Regions from separate parts of the Paenibacillus sp. FSL H3-0302 genome, predicted to be linked through region 2. Evidence: a T-box and tRNA genes for the amino acid it is inferred to sense, from the RefSeq annotation. Region 2 holds a T-box; the other holds one or more tRNA genes.

Region 1 (8,510 bases), 1.5 Mb from region 2:
AGCATTTCTAACTGCGCTAACCAGGGTTTCGTTATCGAAGAACTCACCCTCGCGAATCGATTTATCGATACGAGTCAAATCCTGATAAACGATCCGGCCTGCACCAATATTCAAATGCCCTACTTCGGAGTTGCCCATTTGCCCTTCCGGAAGGCCTACAGCTTCACCGCAAGCAGTGAGTGTAGTGTTAGGATATTGTTTCAGGTAACGGTCATAGTTAGGTTTGTTGGCTTGAGCAACGGCATTACCTTCTGTCGTTCCACGCAAACCAAAACCATCCATGATGATCAAAGCTACGGGTTTTGGAGCTGACATCTTACTTCGCCCCCTCAACCAATTGAACGAAGGAATCCGGTTGTAAGCTGGCACCGCCAACAAGCGCACCATCGATGTCGCTTTGGCCCATGTACTCAGTTACATTCTCAGGCTTCACGCTGCCGCCGTATTGAATACGAACAGCTTCAGCTGTTGCTGCATCATACAGATCTTTTACAAGACTGCGGATGTAAGCAATAACTTCGTTAGCATCTTGGGAAGTGGAAGATTTACCTGTGCCAATAGCCCAGATAGGTTCGTATGCAATAACAACTTTTGCTGCTTGCTCGGCACTAAGACCTTGGAATGCAGCTTCAGTTTGTACTTTACATACTGCTTTAGTTTGATCAGCTTCACGCTCTTCGAGCTTTTCGCCAACACATACGATAGGAGTAATTCCGTGACGGAATGCAGCATGCATTTTCTTATTCACGATTTCATCCGTTTCGCCAAAATAAGCACGACGCTCAGAGTGGCCAATGATAACATAGTCCACACCAAGATCACTTAGCATTACACCACTGATCTCGCCTGTGTAAGCACCGTTATCTTCAAAGTGTAGGTTTTGTGCACCAATCTTGATGTCAGTACCTTTTGCAGCTGCTACGAGTGCAGGCAGGTTAGTAAATGGAGCGCAGATTACAGTCTCAACGCCTTCTACTTCTGCTTTGCCTTTAATTTCAGCAATAAAGCTTTCTGCTTCAGGAACTGTTTTGAACATTTTCCAGTTACCTGCAATAATAGGTGTTCTCATGACTTATGTTGCCTCCTTCTTAGGTCTTACTTATCGTTCAGTGCTTCTACGCCAGGAAGCGCCTTGCCTTCCATGAACTCAAGGGATGCACCGCCACCAGTGGAGATATGATCCATTTGATCAGCCAGGTGGAATTTCTCTGCTGCTGCTGCGGAATCTCCGCCACCAATAACAGTGTAACCTTCAGTAGTTGCACAAGCTTTTGCTACTGCAAGTGTACCTTCAGCGAATTTATCGATTTCGAATACGCCCATAGGTCCATTCCAGACAACCAGCTTGGAGTTCTTGATAATATCGGCATAAAGTTCACGAGTCTTAGGTCCGATATCAAGTCCTTCCCAACCTTCTGGGATTTCATTGTAATCAACGATCTTAGTGTTAGCGTCAGCACCAAATTTATCAGCAACAACAACATCAACAGGAAGCATGAAGTTTTTACCAAGTGCTTTTGCTTTTTCGATGAATCCAAGAGCAACGTCAAGTTTGTCGTTGTCTACTAGTGATTTACCGATTTCAAAGCCTTGTGCTTTAGTGAATGTATAAGACAATCCACCGCCGATCAGGACGTTATCAGCCAAAGACAACAAGTTATCAATAACATCAATCTTGTCTTTAACTTTCGAACCACCGATGATCGCAGTGAAAGGACGTTCTGGGTTAGAAAGAGCTTTACCAAGAACGGACAATTCTTTCTCCATCAAAAGACCGGATACAGCTGGTAAGAAATGAGCGATACCTTCTGTCGATGCATGTGCACGGTGAGCCGCACCAAACGCATCATTAACAAACAAATCAGCCAATTCAGCGAATTGTTTAGCCAGTTCAGGATCGTTTTTCTCTTCACCTGGGTAGAAGCGAACATTCTCAAGTACAAGTACGTCGCCTTCGCCTAGCTCAGCGATTTTTGCTTTTACAGCTTCGCCAATTGCTTCGTCAGCTTTAGCTACTGGTTTGCCAAGGAGCTCGGACAGACGTTCAGCAGCAGTAGTCAAACGCATGGAATCTACGAATTCGCCTTTAGGACGACCCATATGACTCGCAAGAATGATCTTTGCACCGTTCTCGATCAAATATTTAATGGTTGGAAGTGTTTCGCGAATACGAGTATCATCAGTAATTTTACCGTCTTCTACAGGTACGTTGAAATCCACGCGTACAAATACGCGCTTACCCTTTACTTCTACATCACGGACGCTTTTTTTGTTCATGATTAATTCCTCCACACCCAAAATTGTTTCTAGCAGGAAACAAGAAATACATTTAGAAAGAGCGGAAACAAGGAATTTCTGTTTCCGCTCTATAGATGTTGCTTATATCAAGTCAATTACTTAGCGATTTTAGCGAATTTCTCCAAAGTACGAACCAATTGTGCAGTGTAGGACATTTCATTGTCATACCAAGCAACAGTTTTAACCAGTTGTTTGTCGCCAACAGTCAATACTTTAGTTTGTGTAGCATCGAACAGGGATCCGAAAGTCATACCTTTGATGTCGGAAGATACGATTTCATCTTCAGTGTAACCATAAGTGTCTGGATCGGAAGCTGCTTTCATTGCTGCGTTGATTTCTTCAACAGTAACGCTCTTATCAAGAACAGTTACAAGTTCAGTCAGGGAACCAGTTGCAACTGGAACACGTTGAGCTGCACCATCCAATTTACCTTTAAGTTCTGGAATAACCAGACCGATTGCTTTAGCAGCACCAGTAGTGTTAGGAATGATGTTCTCAGCTGCTGCACGAGCGCGTCTGAAGTCACCTTTAGCATGTGGAGCATCCAAAGTGTTTTGGTCGCCAGTGTAAGCATGAATTGTAGTCATCAAGCCTTCAACGATACCGAACTTGTCGTTCAGTACTTTTGCCATTGGAGCTAGGCAGTTAGTTGTGCAAGATGCGCCGGAAATAACAGTCTCAGTACCATCAAGAATGTCATCGTTAACGTTGTAAACGACAGTTTTCATGTCGCCAGTAGCTGGAGCGGAGATAACTACTTTCTTAGCTCCACCTTTCAAGTGTTTTTCAGCTGCTTCTTTAGTTGTGAAGAAACCTGTGCACTCAAGTACGATATCAACGCCTAGGTCGCCCCATGGCAATTCTTCAGGGTTGCGGTTAGCAAGAACCTTAACTTCTTTACCATTGACTTTGAAGAAGCCATCATGCACTTCAACATCACCTTGGAATTTACCTTGAGTTGTATCATATTTAAGCAAATGAGCAAGCATCTTAGCGTCAGTCAAGTCGTTGATTGCTACCACTTCGATACCTTCTACATTTTGAATACGGCGGAAAGCAAGGCGTCCAATACGTCCAAAACCGTTAATTCCAACTTTTACACTCATTGAATAGTTCCTCCTAGAATTCGTTTTATTTATTCAAAACAGACGGTGAGGTCTGTCATGACAACAATGTTAAGTATGATGCAAGAAGTATGTTATTGCCTGCAATCTAAAAACTACGAAGATAGCTGTAGTTGATTGTCAATTTCCTTGCCTATTTCTACTGCAGCAGCCTCGTCCGTGACGAGAATATTCTCCTGCCCGAAACGCAGCATGGCATGAATGGCTTTGGCCTTGGGTTTGCCTCCTGCAATACCGATGACTTTCTCTGTCCGGATAATATCTTCTAGACGTAGACCCATCGTAAGCATGGTATGGACAACCTGACCCTCTTCATTGAAATAATAGCCAAAAGATTCGGCCACTGCCCCTTCACCCTGGATTTCCGAGACTGTAGCCTCGTCCAGTTTGCGGCGGCGGGTCATTTCAATGGCATCCCCAATCCCATGTACAATAATACGCGAACTACGGATGGTTTGTACAATCTCTCCAATATTAGAGTCAAGTGCCAGCGATTGGTATGCATCCCCGCTAAGCAAATCAGGGACATGCAACAACCGGTAGTTGGCTCCAACTCGCTTTGCCATGGTTGAGGCAATCGTGTTGGCTTGAATCTCCATACTCTCTCCTAATCCTCCACGCGCCGGAACAAACCAAGCGTTCTTATAGGAAAGGGACAACGGCGGTGCCAGTTGATCAGCCATATCGGCAAGCGTCGATCCACCTGTGACGGCAACTGTATCATCTGCGCGAAGTATACTCAGCAGCGCTTTCGCACCCGCTCGGCCAAGCTCTCGTTTGGTGAACGGCGATGACTCACAATCACCCGGTACTACAATAACTTTATCCAGACCATACGTTGCTCGAATTTTCTCTTCCAGCTCATCCAGACCAAATAGGCTCTTAACAACCGGCTCTAGCAAATCAAGCAGTCTACGTCCAGCAGCGCTAATGCGCATGCCAACACTCTCGATCTCAATAAGCCCTTGCGATTTCAGAAGATCCGTCTCGGCACGCAGTACCCGCTCAGTCATATCTAGCGAAGCGGCTAGCGTTCTGCGCCCAATAATATCGGACAGCATGATCTGATGAAGAATCGTGTACCGTCTCTTAAGGGTTTCCATGAGATCAGGCAGAAGCTGCTTTTGGATATCTAATAAATTACGCATACTTTCACTCCTGCAACTTCGTCTTCCTCTATTCCCTTGTTCATGGTCTCAAAACGTCCCGGGTAAACTTTTTAAGTCCCACCCATATTCTAACCAAATATTGCTCGAAGCGCAAGTCTTCCGAGAGTAGAATTCTCAAGCGCTTGTCTTCTTATACATTAATAAGGTCAGAAAAAGATATAGCGCCCGATGCCTGTCCCTAGAGCGCTTGTCCAGTATTAATATTACATTGCAATTGTGTAAAAATTGTATTATAATCATTTTTGTTGCGCCCGTGGTCCAATGGATATGACGTAGGCCTCCGAAGCCTGAGATCCAAGTTCGATTCTTGGCGGGCGCGCCATTAATTTCATTTTTGCACATAATTTAGTAGTGCCTATACTACTACTTAACCAAAGAGCCGCTTGTCGGCTCTTTTTTTTGAATATAAGTTTGACTTTCTTTGACTTTTTGTTTGAATTTGTTTATCATGTGGGTAATACGGCAAGAGTAAAAATGAATACATTTGAAGAACCAATATCAAGGAGGTTTTCCACGTGAGTTATATTCCTATGGTAGTAGAACAGAGCAACCGCGGCGAGCGCGCTTATGACATCTATTCCCGCCTGCTGAAGGACCGCATCATTTTCCTTGGAACGGAGGTTAATGACGTGGTAGCCAATTCTATCATCGCACAAATGCTGTTCTTGGCTGCCGAAGATCCTGACAAGGACATTCACCTTTACGTGAATAGCCCAGGCGGTTCCATTACTGCAGGTATGGCTATTTTTGATACAATGCAGTACATTAAACCAGACGTTTCCACCATCTGTGTGGGTATGGCAGCTTCCATGGGAGCTTTCCTGCTAAACGCTGGCGCCAAAGGCAAACGTTTCGCACTGCCTAACAGCGAGATCATGATCCACCAGCCTCTGGGTGGTGCTCAAGGTCAAGCAACGGACATTGAAATCCGTGCCCGCCGCATCCTCAAATTGCGCGATAAGCTGAACCGTATTCTAGCAGAACGTACGGGCCAACCTCTAGAACGTATTGAGAAGGATACAGATCGCGACTACTTCATGACTGCTGCAGACGCGGCTGAATACGGTATCGTAGATAAAGTAATCGAGAAGACATTGCCTAGCGGTGTGTAAGCTATAAAGTAAAAATATAAAGAGGCTGTGCTCTATCCGTTATGGTTAGAGCACAGCCTCTTTATATTTTATAGAAGACCTAAATCCAATTAAGCCAGCCCGCCATAACCTAGCGCATCCAGCTTCTCGGCAATTACGCGATAACCCCGGCCATTCGGATGCAAATGATCAATGGATAACAGCCCTCTCTCATTTCCTGCGAACTCACTGTAAATCGAAGCAAATCCACATACTCGGCTGCTGTACTGTGCTGCGTATTGATTAAACTGCCTGACCCACTCTGTCGCACCAACCACCTGAGGATAGGGGTTATATAATCCCACAATTCTAATGATAAAAGGTCTACGCGTCCTCGCCTTCAATTGTATAAGGATATTCATAATTGCAGAGAAATTTTGTTTGCATTCCTGAAGCGATCTGCGCAGTTCTGCGGATAAGTTGCCTTGCTGTCTTGCTGCTGATTTGGCCGCGTGAATCAAATCATTACCACCGATAGACACAGTGATGATATCGGCTTCTCGAACGGCTTCACGCATCATGGAATTTCCGCGCAGCCTCTGCTCCAGCTCTGAAGTAGTCATTCCGTTCACGCCTAAATTCGTAGAGGCTACAGTAGTCCGCAGTCTCCCTTCTGCCATTCTACGGTACACCGGAACAAAACCGTTACCTGGCAGAGCACCAAATCCAGTCGTCAAGGAATCGCCAATTGCAGTATATTGGTAGCCCATAGCTCTCCCCCGTTCATAAACTAGTTACTCCCTTTAGCATATGAACAAGAGACAACTCTGGTAAGGGGGAGATGTCTTGTGCCGACATTAGCGGAGACGAAGAGTTTCCATTTATTTCATGCCAGCAAACGGGCTACTGCCATCCGGCAAAAGCTCTTTGAAACTAAAAGTATACTCAGGGAAGCCTGCAGCATACGCTGTGTACTCATATAATTGGAAGAACAGAACAACCTTGTCGTCCTTCAGATAGAAATATTTCTCCGTATTCAATCCGTTGAATCCTCCCAAATAACTATCCTCTGCCTTCAGTAGCTTGCTCAGCTTTGCATTCAGCTGTTTTTTGTAGTTTGGATTAGCTCCAAACAGGTCGCCCAACAGTAGACGCTTACCATCCTTAAGCGAGAAGGTGAAGGCTTCACGGTTAGTCATTCCATGGGCGCCGCCCGTATCACTATACTGATGCATCACTATGCTGATCACACCATTCTGATTGTAGGTCACTACATAACCTGAATCATAGGTGTATTTGGGCTCTGCTCCATCTCGATCGGAGATATCCTGTTCTGCACCCGCCGCGAATTTCATAACACTTTCCTTCAAAGTATTATTAATAGCTTGTTGCGCACTGGAGTTGCCCAATCCACTGATCTTCGGATAATCAAGCTGAATAAAAGCTTCTGCCCGATCTTTAGCATAAGTTTCCGTGGTTACCGTCAGCGCGTTCTGCGGTCTGTTCACCACATTCAGCATACTGGCGGCCCGACTCCAATCTACCTTATAACCCATATAATCATTTAACAATCCTGATGGAACATAGAGGCGATTATTAATTAACTTCCCTTCATACTCTCGAATGAAATAGTTGTTCACCCACACAGAAGTACCGTAGCTGGATAACATCAACTTGGCCTTGGCCGATCCTTTTCCAATCATGTACGCATTTTCCTTCTTATCATACACAAGCGGTAATCCCAACACATCTCGCATAAAAGTTAGGGGAATCCAGGCCAGTCCTTCCTTCAAAATACCTTCCTGCAACGAATTTATCCCGTTTGCCTTTAAAACGATACGCGAATCAATAGCTATATTCTCCGTTTTACTAGCTGCTGCATAACCCGTTTCGCTGGGCAGCAGACCTCCACCAAACAATAAACCTGCTGACATCAGACCTATGCCCCATTTGCGTGCTGATTCTTTTGAAATAATATTCATCATCTTATTTTTCCTCTCCTTTCCAATTTATTAAACAGAATCGTAGAGAACTTACACAAAAAAAGAGGCGCCCCCCACTATTACTAGTGGAAGACACCTCTCCTCTCTGCATTCACCTTGTTCTGATACTATTTCAATTCATACATTACGCTCAGCTGAGTTGTAACTTTAACTACTCCGGGTTGCACGGATGTGCTTGCACCAGCATCTGCTGCAGCCATATTCATTTTTAGATTCTGTTCAAAATAAACCGGAGTGATATCGCCATCATTTTGGCTGACCGTGATCACTTGACCCAAGCTGCGTTTAGCTGCCTTAGCAATAGCCCCTGCTTTAACATCTGCATTCGCCATCGCTTTTTCAATCACCTGAGCTTCAAATGCAGAAGTATCTTCCACAGAAAAACGTGCATTTCCGATATTATTCGCCCCTGCCGCAGATGCAGCGTCCAGCAATTCACCAACCTTGGTCAGATCTCTATAAGACACTAACAGCGTATGATTGGCGTTGTACCCCTTCACTTGCTGTCCTTCTTTTTCGCTGTAACTATAATTGGGTTGCACATAAAACTGCGTGCTTTGAATATCTTTATCTGCAATTTTCCAAGTATTCTTCAGTAAAGTCATAATCTTCTGAATTTTAGCGGCATTGGTCTTCTGCGCTTCTTGCGCAGTTGTGGCCGTAGTATCCACACCGATGGACAAGTATACGATATCCGGCTTGAGGGACAATTCGCCTTTACCTACTACACTAACGACATTTTTCTGCACTTCATCTGCGTAAGCCTTTGCAGGACCTTGGAAAACACCACTCATGCTGATCCCTCCAATTAACAAACTCCCTACGATCATCACTGAACCAATTTTC
Region 2 (8,510 bases):
GAAAATCAGCCTATTGAAATAAAAGTTACGGTGACCAATACTGGAGAAGTGGATGGGGAAGAGGTAGTGCAGCTGTATATCCGAGACATTTCCGGAGAGGTCGTCAGACCAATGAAGGAACTGAAGGATTTTGCCAAAATCAACCTCTCACCAGGGGAAAGTCGTGAAGTGACCTTTACACTTACCGAACAGCAGCTTCGTTACTATCATAGCGATCTAAGCTTTAGCAGCGATCCGGGACGATTTAAATTATTCGTCGGTTCGAACAGCAATGAGGTTAAAGAACGGGATTTTTGCTTAACATTAGCATAAGTAGAATATATACGGCAGTAACGCCGTAATGGAGGAAGTGTATAATATGACTACTAATTTGAATACTAACATCCGTTTAAACGCCGGGGATCTATCCTTCACTTTTACAAACAGCGGGGACTTGTTCCAAGTCCTCTACGAACGGACAATGATCAATCAATTGCTGCCAAGCATTGTGGATGGTTCATTATCCAATCTATATTTGCGAGTGCACAATGATGGAAACATTCAAGCCATTCCTTTGCTGGGCATTCATTCTTCAAGCACTGTACGTAAGGCTGGAAACCGTTTGGTTTGGGAAGGTACTGCGGAAAATATTGAATATCAAGTTATTTTCACCCCTACTGCAGGAGGAGCTTGGTTCTGGGATGTGAAGCTTACTGGACAAAATGCAGAGGTAGATCTTGTGTACGGACAGGATGTAGGGATTGCTGATATCGCCGCTGTCCGCAGTAATGAAGCTTACCTGTCACAGTATATCGATCATGCGGTATTTGAGGATCAATCCAACGGGTACGTTGTTTGCTCTAGACAGAATCAGCCGCAGGGCGGGAAATTCCCATATCTGCAACAGGGTTCACTTACCAAGGCAACAAGCTTCTCAACAGACGGTTTTCAATTCTTTGGACTGTCCTATAAAGAAACCAACCAACCAGAGAGCTTGGGTCGTGAGCAATTAAGTAATGAGATCTATCAATATGAATTCGCATATACTGCGCTGCAATCGGAACGGGTGAAGCTGAGCGGGGAAACACGGTTTGTGTTCTACGGATTTTTTAAGCAAGATCATCCAGAAGCGATCACTGCGCTAGAATTTGCTAATGATATTGCTGCGGCTTGGGATGCTGTTAAAGATTTACCTTTAGAAGCTGAAGCAGCACTTGAACGTTCTTTCTTCTCGAAGGAGCTGGGAGCACCGCTGGCTGCAGATTCGCTGACAGAGAAAGAGATCGGGGTCTTGTTTCCGGTTCGTTATCAGGAGGAGAGAGAAGGAGACACACTACTTTCCTTTTTCACGGAGAATTATGAGCACGTAGTATTAAAAGAGAAAGAAATGCGCGTAGAACGGCCACACGGCCATATCCTGATGAGTGGGGATAACGCTCGACTTAATGATAAGGTCATCACAACAACTTCTTATATGTACGGGATCTTTAACTCCCAAGTGGTAATTGGAAATACCAATTTCAACAAGCTAATGTCCAATCCAAGAAATGCGCTTAACATTCCAAAAGCTTCAGGACAACGCATTTATGTAGAGTGGAACGGTGAATATCGTTTGCTGACCATGCCTTCTCTATTTGAGGTTGGTTTCAACTATGCTCGTTGGTATTACAGAACAGATGGTGAATGCTTCATTATTACGAACTACACCACCGAAGATTCGCCGGAGATATTCCTGAATGTGCGTTCGGAAAGCGGACGAGCTTATCGTTATTTAGTCACTAATCAAATCACCATGAACGTTAATGAATACGAGCTTCCATATCAATCTAAGCAAGAAGGTGGAGCAGTAATCTTCTCCGCTGACAGAAGCGCACTAAGTGCTGGTGAATATCCCGACTTACAGTATAAATTACAGGTACAGGGTGCGGAGTTAACTCTGCAGGATGAAGGTAGACTTGTCTCTCCGGTTCAACCAACTGAAGCACCGTTAGCAGTACTGGAGCTGTCTGCCAGCAGTGAATGGACCTTGAATATTCAAGGCCTTCTGGATGGTAAGTCACTTGCTCCAAGAAATCGTTCAGCTGAGGAAGAGATTTCTGCTTATCGCGCGTTTTATGCTGGTGTGATGAATGGCTTCCGCCTGACGCTTGGGGACGGAACAGAAGGTGAACTGTTTAAGGTTAACGCTCTGACTTGGTGGTACACACATAACATGCTGGTTCACTATTCGGTTCCACATGGTTTAGAGCAATATGGTGGCGCTGCTTGGGGAACCCGGGATGTATGTCAGGGACCTGTGGAATATTTCATGGCTACGCAAAAATACGAACAGGTTCGTGAAATTTTGCTGACGCTGTATAGTCATCAATATGAAGATGATGGCAACTGGCCACAGTGGTTCATGTTTGATAAATACACGAAGATACAACAAGAAGAAAGTCATGGAGATATTATTGTATGGCCGCTTAAGGTGCTTGGAGACTACTTGGCAGTAACTCAGGATTACAGCATCTTGGGAGCAACAGTACCGTATACCCGTAAGCACAGCTTTGACTTTACAGAAGAAAAGGCGACGTTGCTGGATCACGCACGGAAGGAAATTGCTTATATTAAGGATCATTTCCTGCATGACACACATCTGTCTTCTTACGGTGATGGAGACTGGGATGATACGCTCCAGCCTGCAAATCCACAGCTGAAGCAGTATATGGTCAGCAGTTGGACAGTGGCACTTACCTATCAGACACTTAATCAGTTCTCAGAGGTGCTTCGTTCAGTTGATCAAGCTGAGGCAGAGGAACTGAAGGCGATGGTGGAAGGGATCCGTAAGGATTTCCATACTCATATGCTTCAATCCGAAGTGATTCCTGGCTTCCTGTATATGGAAGACCCTGAGCAAATTAAACTTATGGTGCACCCAAGTGACACAGAAACAGGTATTCAGTACCGTCTGCTGCCTATGACGCGCAGTATGATCAGTGAGCTGCTTACTCCGGAACAGGCCGAAGCACACTATGATGTCATTCAGGATAAACTATTCTGCCCTGATGGTGTGCGTCTGATGAATCGTCCAGCTCAATATGTTGGCGGGGTCAGCACTCATTTCAAACGTGCGGAGCAAGCGGCTAACTTTGGCCGGGAAATTGGACTTCAGTATGTGCATGCACATATCCGTTATGTAGAGGCTATGGCCAAGCTCGGTAAAACCGATCAGGTCTGGAAGGGTCTGGCAGCGATTAATCCGATCGGAATCCGCGATGTGGTGCCAAACGCTGAACTACGTCAAGCTAACTCCTATTTCAGTAGCTCGGATGGTAAATTTAACACCCGTTATGAGGCACAGGAGAATTTCGATAAACTGCGCAATGGTGACGTAGCTGTTAAAGGTGGCTGGAGAATCTATTCCAGCGGTCCTGGGATCTATATGAACCAGTTAATCTCGAATGCACTGGGGATCCGTACGGAAGGTGGAGACTTAATTGTTGACCCTATTCTGCCGGAATCGCTGGATGGAATGCACTTTAGCTTTGAATATGCAGGCACTAAGGTAGACTTTATCTATCACCTTACAGGTCGTGAGATTAGTCAAATTACTATCAATGGTACGGAAGTGCAAACAGAAGGTACACCTAACCGCTATCGTAGTGGTGGTGTTCGCATCAAACGTGCGGACTTTGATCGTCTCAGCACGGAAGCTGGAAATGTGATAGAGATTTATAAGTAACATTATATATAGAAGGGCAATCTCCGCGTTAAACGCGGAAATTGCCCTTTTTTTGTGTTTTTTACATTCGGCTCGGTGTCGGTAACCCAAGCACTTCGAGCACATCTCCCAAGATGTCCTTGAATCTTGAAGTGAGCCAGAGGCGGAATTTGATCGTAGCTGGATCTCCTTTTAGAATCGGACATCCAGAATAGAAGTTGTTGAACAGTGTAGCTAAGGTATGTGCGTAAGTGCAGAGCGTATTTGGCGTTAACTCTATACTTGCTGAATGTAATATCTCCGGCCAGAGGCTTAGCTGTCTTAGCAGGGCAAGCTCTGCTTTTTCCAATTCGGAAGGGAACTGAAGCTGTGCGGCAGCTGTAAGGATTGGGATCGTAGCTTTACTCAAAACGCTTGTCGCACGCGCAAAAGTATACATCAGATAAACTCCGGTATTGCCGGATATTTCGGTAGCCTGTTTGAAATCAAACACGATTTCCGTTCCTAAATTAAACCGCAGCAGATAGTAGCGAATCGCAGCAGTGGCAATCAATCGGCTGGAGAGGCCGTCTTTATCGGAACGTGAGTGCTCAATGTTCTGTTCCATAAGCTCCACCAAATCGCTTACCTTAATCCCGATTCCCTGACGTCCGGACATAGCATAAGAAGATTTGCCTTCTGAAATATCTATACCCAGCTCGGCCGCCGAAGCGGGACTAAGAGATACAACACCATAGCTCACATGATGGAGTTTGTCTGCTTGCTCGTTATAACCTAGTGCCCCTAAGGCTTGCTTAACCATCTGTTGTGGATATTCCTGTCTGTAATCGATCACATTGATGACTCTGTCCGCCTGCCCATAAGATTCTTGGGTTCCAGTTAATCCAGTTGTCCATAAACCGGACGAGAATTCGCTAAAGGAGAAATCTTTGGTCAAAAGACCAAATTTCCAGAGATGATAGGCAATATCTTTGGCTGTATACGTTAAAATCCCATTCGAACGCACCAGCACCTTATCGAGCTGATGCTCCTCTGAATCCGCTCCAATGTTAGCCTCTGTTCTTTGCTTCAGCACCCAGCAGCCTGCGAGTTTACCTTCAGTCTCTTGTACAAAAACGGCTGTCTGCTTCAGTAGCTCAGCTGCGGCTGCCCAAAATCCCTCTTTTAAAATACTGCTCTCCCATACCAGCAAATCATAATAAATTCCAAAATGTTTCATTTCCTCTACATGCTCTCTAACGATGCGTTCAGCTACAAGGTTGCCCAGCCAGGCTTCGTTACCGCCCCCTTGTTCAAGGGAGTGCAGTATATCTGTGCGCTTATGTGTCATCTCAGGGTTCAGCGCATATTCTTTGTTCACTTTGGCATAAAGATCCCAGCAAAAATCACCGAAACGTTGGTGTTCCCCTTCTAAAGATATATTTAATAATCCAACAACTGTATCCGCCAGCTGATTGCCGAGATCATCAATGTAGTTATGGACCTCTACGTTATACCCAGTTCTTTTCATAATTCTGACTAGAGTATCGCCGATACAGGCGTTTCTTAGATGACCTACGTGAGCGGCTTTGTTGGGGTTGATAGAAGTGTGCTCGATGATGACTTTTTCCCCAGTGCTGGCAGGCAGTTCAAAGGAATGTTCAGCCCAGCTTTGCCAATTCATATACAAATTGATAAATCCGGGAGCAGCGACTTCAACTTTTTGTAAAAGACCGGCGAGGCGCCCTTGGAATTGAAGCTCTGCTTTCACTAATTCTGCTATGACCATTGGGGATTTACGTAGAGTTTTGGCTAGCTGCATAGCGATATTGCATGAATAATCACCATGCTCTAGATTAGCTGGCTGTTCGATCAGAATGGCAATGTCCTCTGGATAGTCAGCTCCTAAGGTATTGAATACACGTTGTACACTGTGCTCGATTCCGTCTTTGATGATTTGATTTAACATGGTATACCCTCCTTTGAAAATACAAAAAAGCCCTCGTCTCAAAAGAGACGAGGGCTTTAGCGCTCGCGGTACCACTCTCGTTGCTGAACAAGTTGTTCAGCCACCTTACGGGATAACGGCCTTCAGCCGGGACTTCCTACTAAGGTTCAGAAGTCCATCTCACGGGTGCGCTTCATTAAAGGGATCTGTACCGGCTTACACTCTCCCGGCTCGCTGAGGACTAGATCTCGTTAACTACTCTCCCGCTCATCGATGCTTAATTAATTTTTACCAGTATACCTAATATTTCATAAAAAGCAATAGTGGTTAGCTTCTTAACAATCTTGGTTGCTCTTTGTTGTTAGCTTATCAGTTTAGTAGATTATAAATTTGGAAAAAGAAGGCTGTCTTGTTATAGGACCAGCTGTTCCTTTGCACAACAGTCCACACGCTAACTCAAGCCAAGGAATATTACTATACGGAGCCACTAATCTTTCAAATTGTAGTGGAAGGGAGGAGTGAATAAAACATGGCTATTTTTTCTACTGGACCTATAGATAACAGCCCGATCCTAGGGGTCAGACCGTCGCAACTGGTAACCGTAAAAGTAGTTAATCGGGATTCTCTTAATCCTTATAATCTAGTTATTCAAGGTTTCCTTCTTAACGGATCAAGAACGATGTATGTGAATGAAACAGTAAATCTAGCACCTAATCAAGTTTTAACTAAGAACTATTTTGCCGACTTGGACGCATTTGAATTTGTGTTTACAACAGTAGAAGCGGTTGAAGCAGAGGTTGGGATTTCAGTCTGGGGTAAACAGAACTCAGGGGCATTGGTAGATCCTCATCGCATAGTTGCGTGGGAGAAGCAGGCAGTATTAATTTAATAATTATTACAGTTAACGTTAAAGGAGTGATGAGAAATTGAGTTATTTATCTACCGGACCGATAGACAATAGTATGGTAGGGGGTGTAAGACCTACTCAGCATGTTACTGTCAAAATTGATAACCGAAGTGACATTGATTCATCAATGGCTCTTGTTCAAGGATACTATATGGATGGGACAAGAACTTTATATGTCAGCGAGCTGATAAATGTAGCACCTAATGAAGTTATAACACGTGATTATTATGCCGATTTTGATGCGTTTGAATTTATTTTTACAACTACAAGTCTGGTAGATGATCCGATTCAAATCTCAGTATGGGGAAAAAATAGCGTTGGCCAGATTGTGACTGCCCATCGACTTGTACATGCAGAATTGCTTGGTGTAACGCAAGGGATAACTGGCGCGACCGGGGCGACTGGTGCAACGGGAGCGGATGGAGCAACAGGAGCAACGGGAGCAGACGGAGCAACGGGAGCGACCGGCGCAGGAGAGACTGGGGCGACAGGTGCAGATGGAGTAACTGGTGCAACCGGGGCGACGGGAGCGGATGGAGCAACTGGAGCGACTGGAGCAGGAGAGACTGGGGCAACAGGTGCCGATGGAGCTACAGGTGCAACTGGTGCAACCGGAGCGGATGGAGTAACGGGTGCTACCGGAGCAGGAGAGACTGGGGCGACAGGTGCAACAGGGGCAGATGGTGCGACTGGTGCAACGGGAGCTGACGGAGCAACGGGTGCAACAGGAGCGACCGGAGCAGGAGAGACTGGGGCAACAGGAGCCGATGGAGCAACTGGCGCGACTGGTGCAACGGGAGCGGATGGAGCAACAGGAGCAACGGGAGCGACCGGAGCAGGAGAGACTGGGGCAACAGGAGCAGATGGAGCTACAGGAGCAACGGGAGCAGACGGAGCAACGGGAGCGACTGGAGCAGGAGAGACTGGAGCTACAGGAGCAGACGGAGTAACTGGGGCGACTGGTGCAACGGGAGCAGACGGAGCAACTGGAGCGACCGGAGCAGGAGAGACAGGTGCAACAGGTGCAGATGGAGTGACTGGTGCAACGGGAGCGGATGGAGCAACGGGTGCAACGGGAGCAGACGGAGCAACCGGGGCGACCGGAGCAGACGGAGCAACTGGAGCGACTGGAGTCGATGGAGCAACTGGGGCGACTGGTGCAACGGGAGCTGACGGAGCAACGGGTGCTACCGGAGCGACCGGAGCAGGAGAGACTGGGGCGACAGGAGCCGATGGAGCTACAGGTGCAACGGGAGCAACTGGAGCGGATGGAGCAACGGGTGCTACCGGAGCGACCGGAGCAGGAGAGACTGGAGCTACGGGTGCAACGGGAGCAACGGGAGCAGACGGAGCAACTGGAGCGACCGGAGCAGGAGAGACTGGAGCTACAGGAGCAGACGGAGTAACTGGTGCGACAGGAGCCGATGGAGTGACTGGTGCAACTGGAGCAACGGGAGCCGATGGAGCAACGGGTGCCACAGGAGCGACAGGAGCCGATGGAGTGACTGGTGCGACTGGTGCGACAGGAGCAGACGGAGTAACTGGTGCGACAGGAGCCGATGGAGTGACTGGTGCAACTGGAGCAACTGGAGCGACTGGAGCGACCGGAGCAACCGGAGCGACAGGAGTAGCTGGAGCAACCGGAGCAACCGGAGCAACGGGAGTAGCTGGAGCAACCGGAGCAACGGGTGAAGCTGGAGCGACTGGAGCAACGGGAGTAGCTGGGGCAACCGGAGCAACGGGTGAAGCTGGAGCGACTGGAGCAACGGGAGTAGCTGGGGCAACCGGAGCAACAGGAGTAGCTGGGGCAACCGGAGCAACAGGAGTAGCTGGTGTAACCGGAGCAACGGGTGAAACAGGAGTAACCGGAGCGACTGGAGTAGCTGGTGTAACCGGAGCAACGGGTGAAGCTGGAGTGACCGGAGCGACTGGAGTAGCAGGAGCAACGGGAGCAACAGGAGTAGCTGGAGTAACAGGAGCGACTGGAATAGCTG

What was found. The T-box of region 2 lies ahead of argS (arginine--tRNA ligase). A T-box ahead of a tRNA ligase gene usually reads a tRNA of that ligase, here a tRNA-Arg.
Region 1: it encodes a tRNA-Arg, which carries the amino acid that the T-box ahead of argS (arginine--tRNA ligase) is inferred to sense. The anticodon was not compared.

The regions. Positions count from the first base shown of each region.
Region 1 covers NZ_CP150284.1:181,971-190,480, reverse strand. The annotation lists gene gpmI (2,3-bisphosphoglycerate-independent phosphoglycerate mutase) at 1-315, opposite strand, end outside; gene tpiA (triose-phosphate isomerase) at 317-1,069, opposite strand; gene MHH50_RS00930 (phosphoglycerate kinase) at 1,096-2,277, opposite strand; gene gap (type I glyceraldehyde-3-phosphate dehydrogenase) at 2,394-3,404, opposite strand; gene MHH50_RS00920 (sugar-binding domain-containing protein) at 3,518-4,570, opposite strand; tRNA gene MHH50_RS00915 (tRNA-Arg) at 4,839-4,913, shown strand; gene clpP (ATP-dependent Clp endopeptidase proteolytic subunit ClpP) at 5,107-5,703, shown strand; gene MHH50_RS00905 (GDSL-type esterase/lipase family protein) at 5,793-6,431, opposite strand; gene MHH50_RS00900 (DUF4163 domain-containing protein) at 6,543-7,646, opposite strand; gene MHH50_RS00895 (SIMPL domain-containing protein) at 7,772-8,510, opposite strand, start outside.
Region 2 covers NZ_CP150284.1:5,605,541-5,614,050, reverse strand. The annotation lists gene bglX (beta-glucosidase BglX) at 1-312, shown strand, start outside; gene MHH50_RS25030 (cellobiose phosphorylase) at 359-3,703, shown strand; gene argS (arginine--tRNA ligase) at 3,765-5,630, opposite strand; T-box leader at 5,671-5,889, opposite strand; gene MHH50_RS25020 (hypothetical protein) at 6,139-6,498, shown strand; gene MHH50_RS25015 (collagen-like protein) at 6,536-8,510, shown strand, end outside.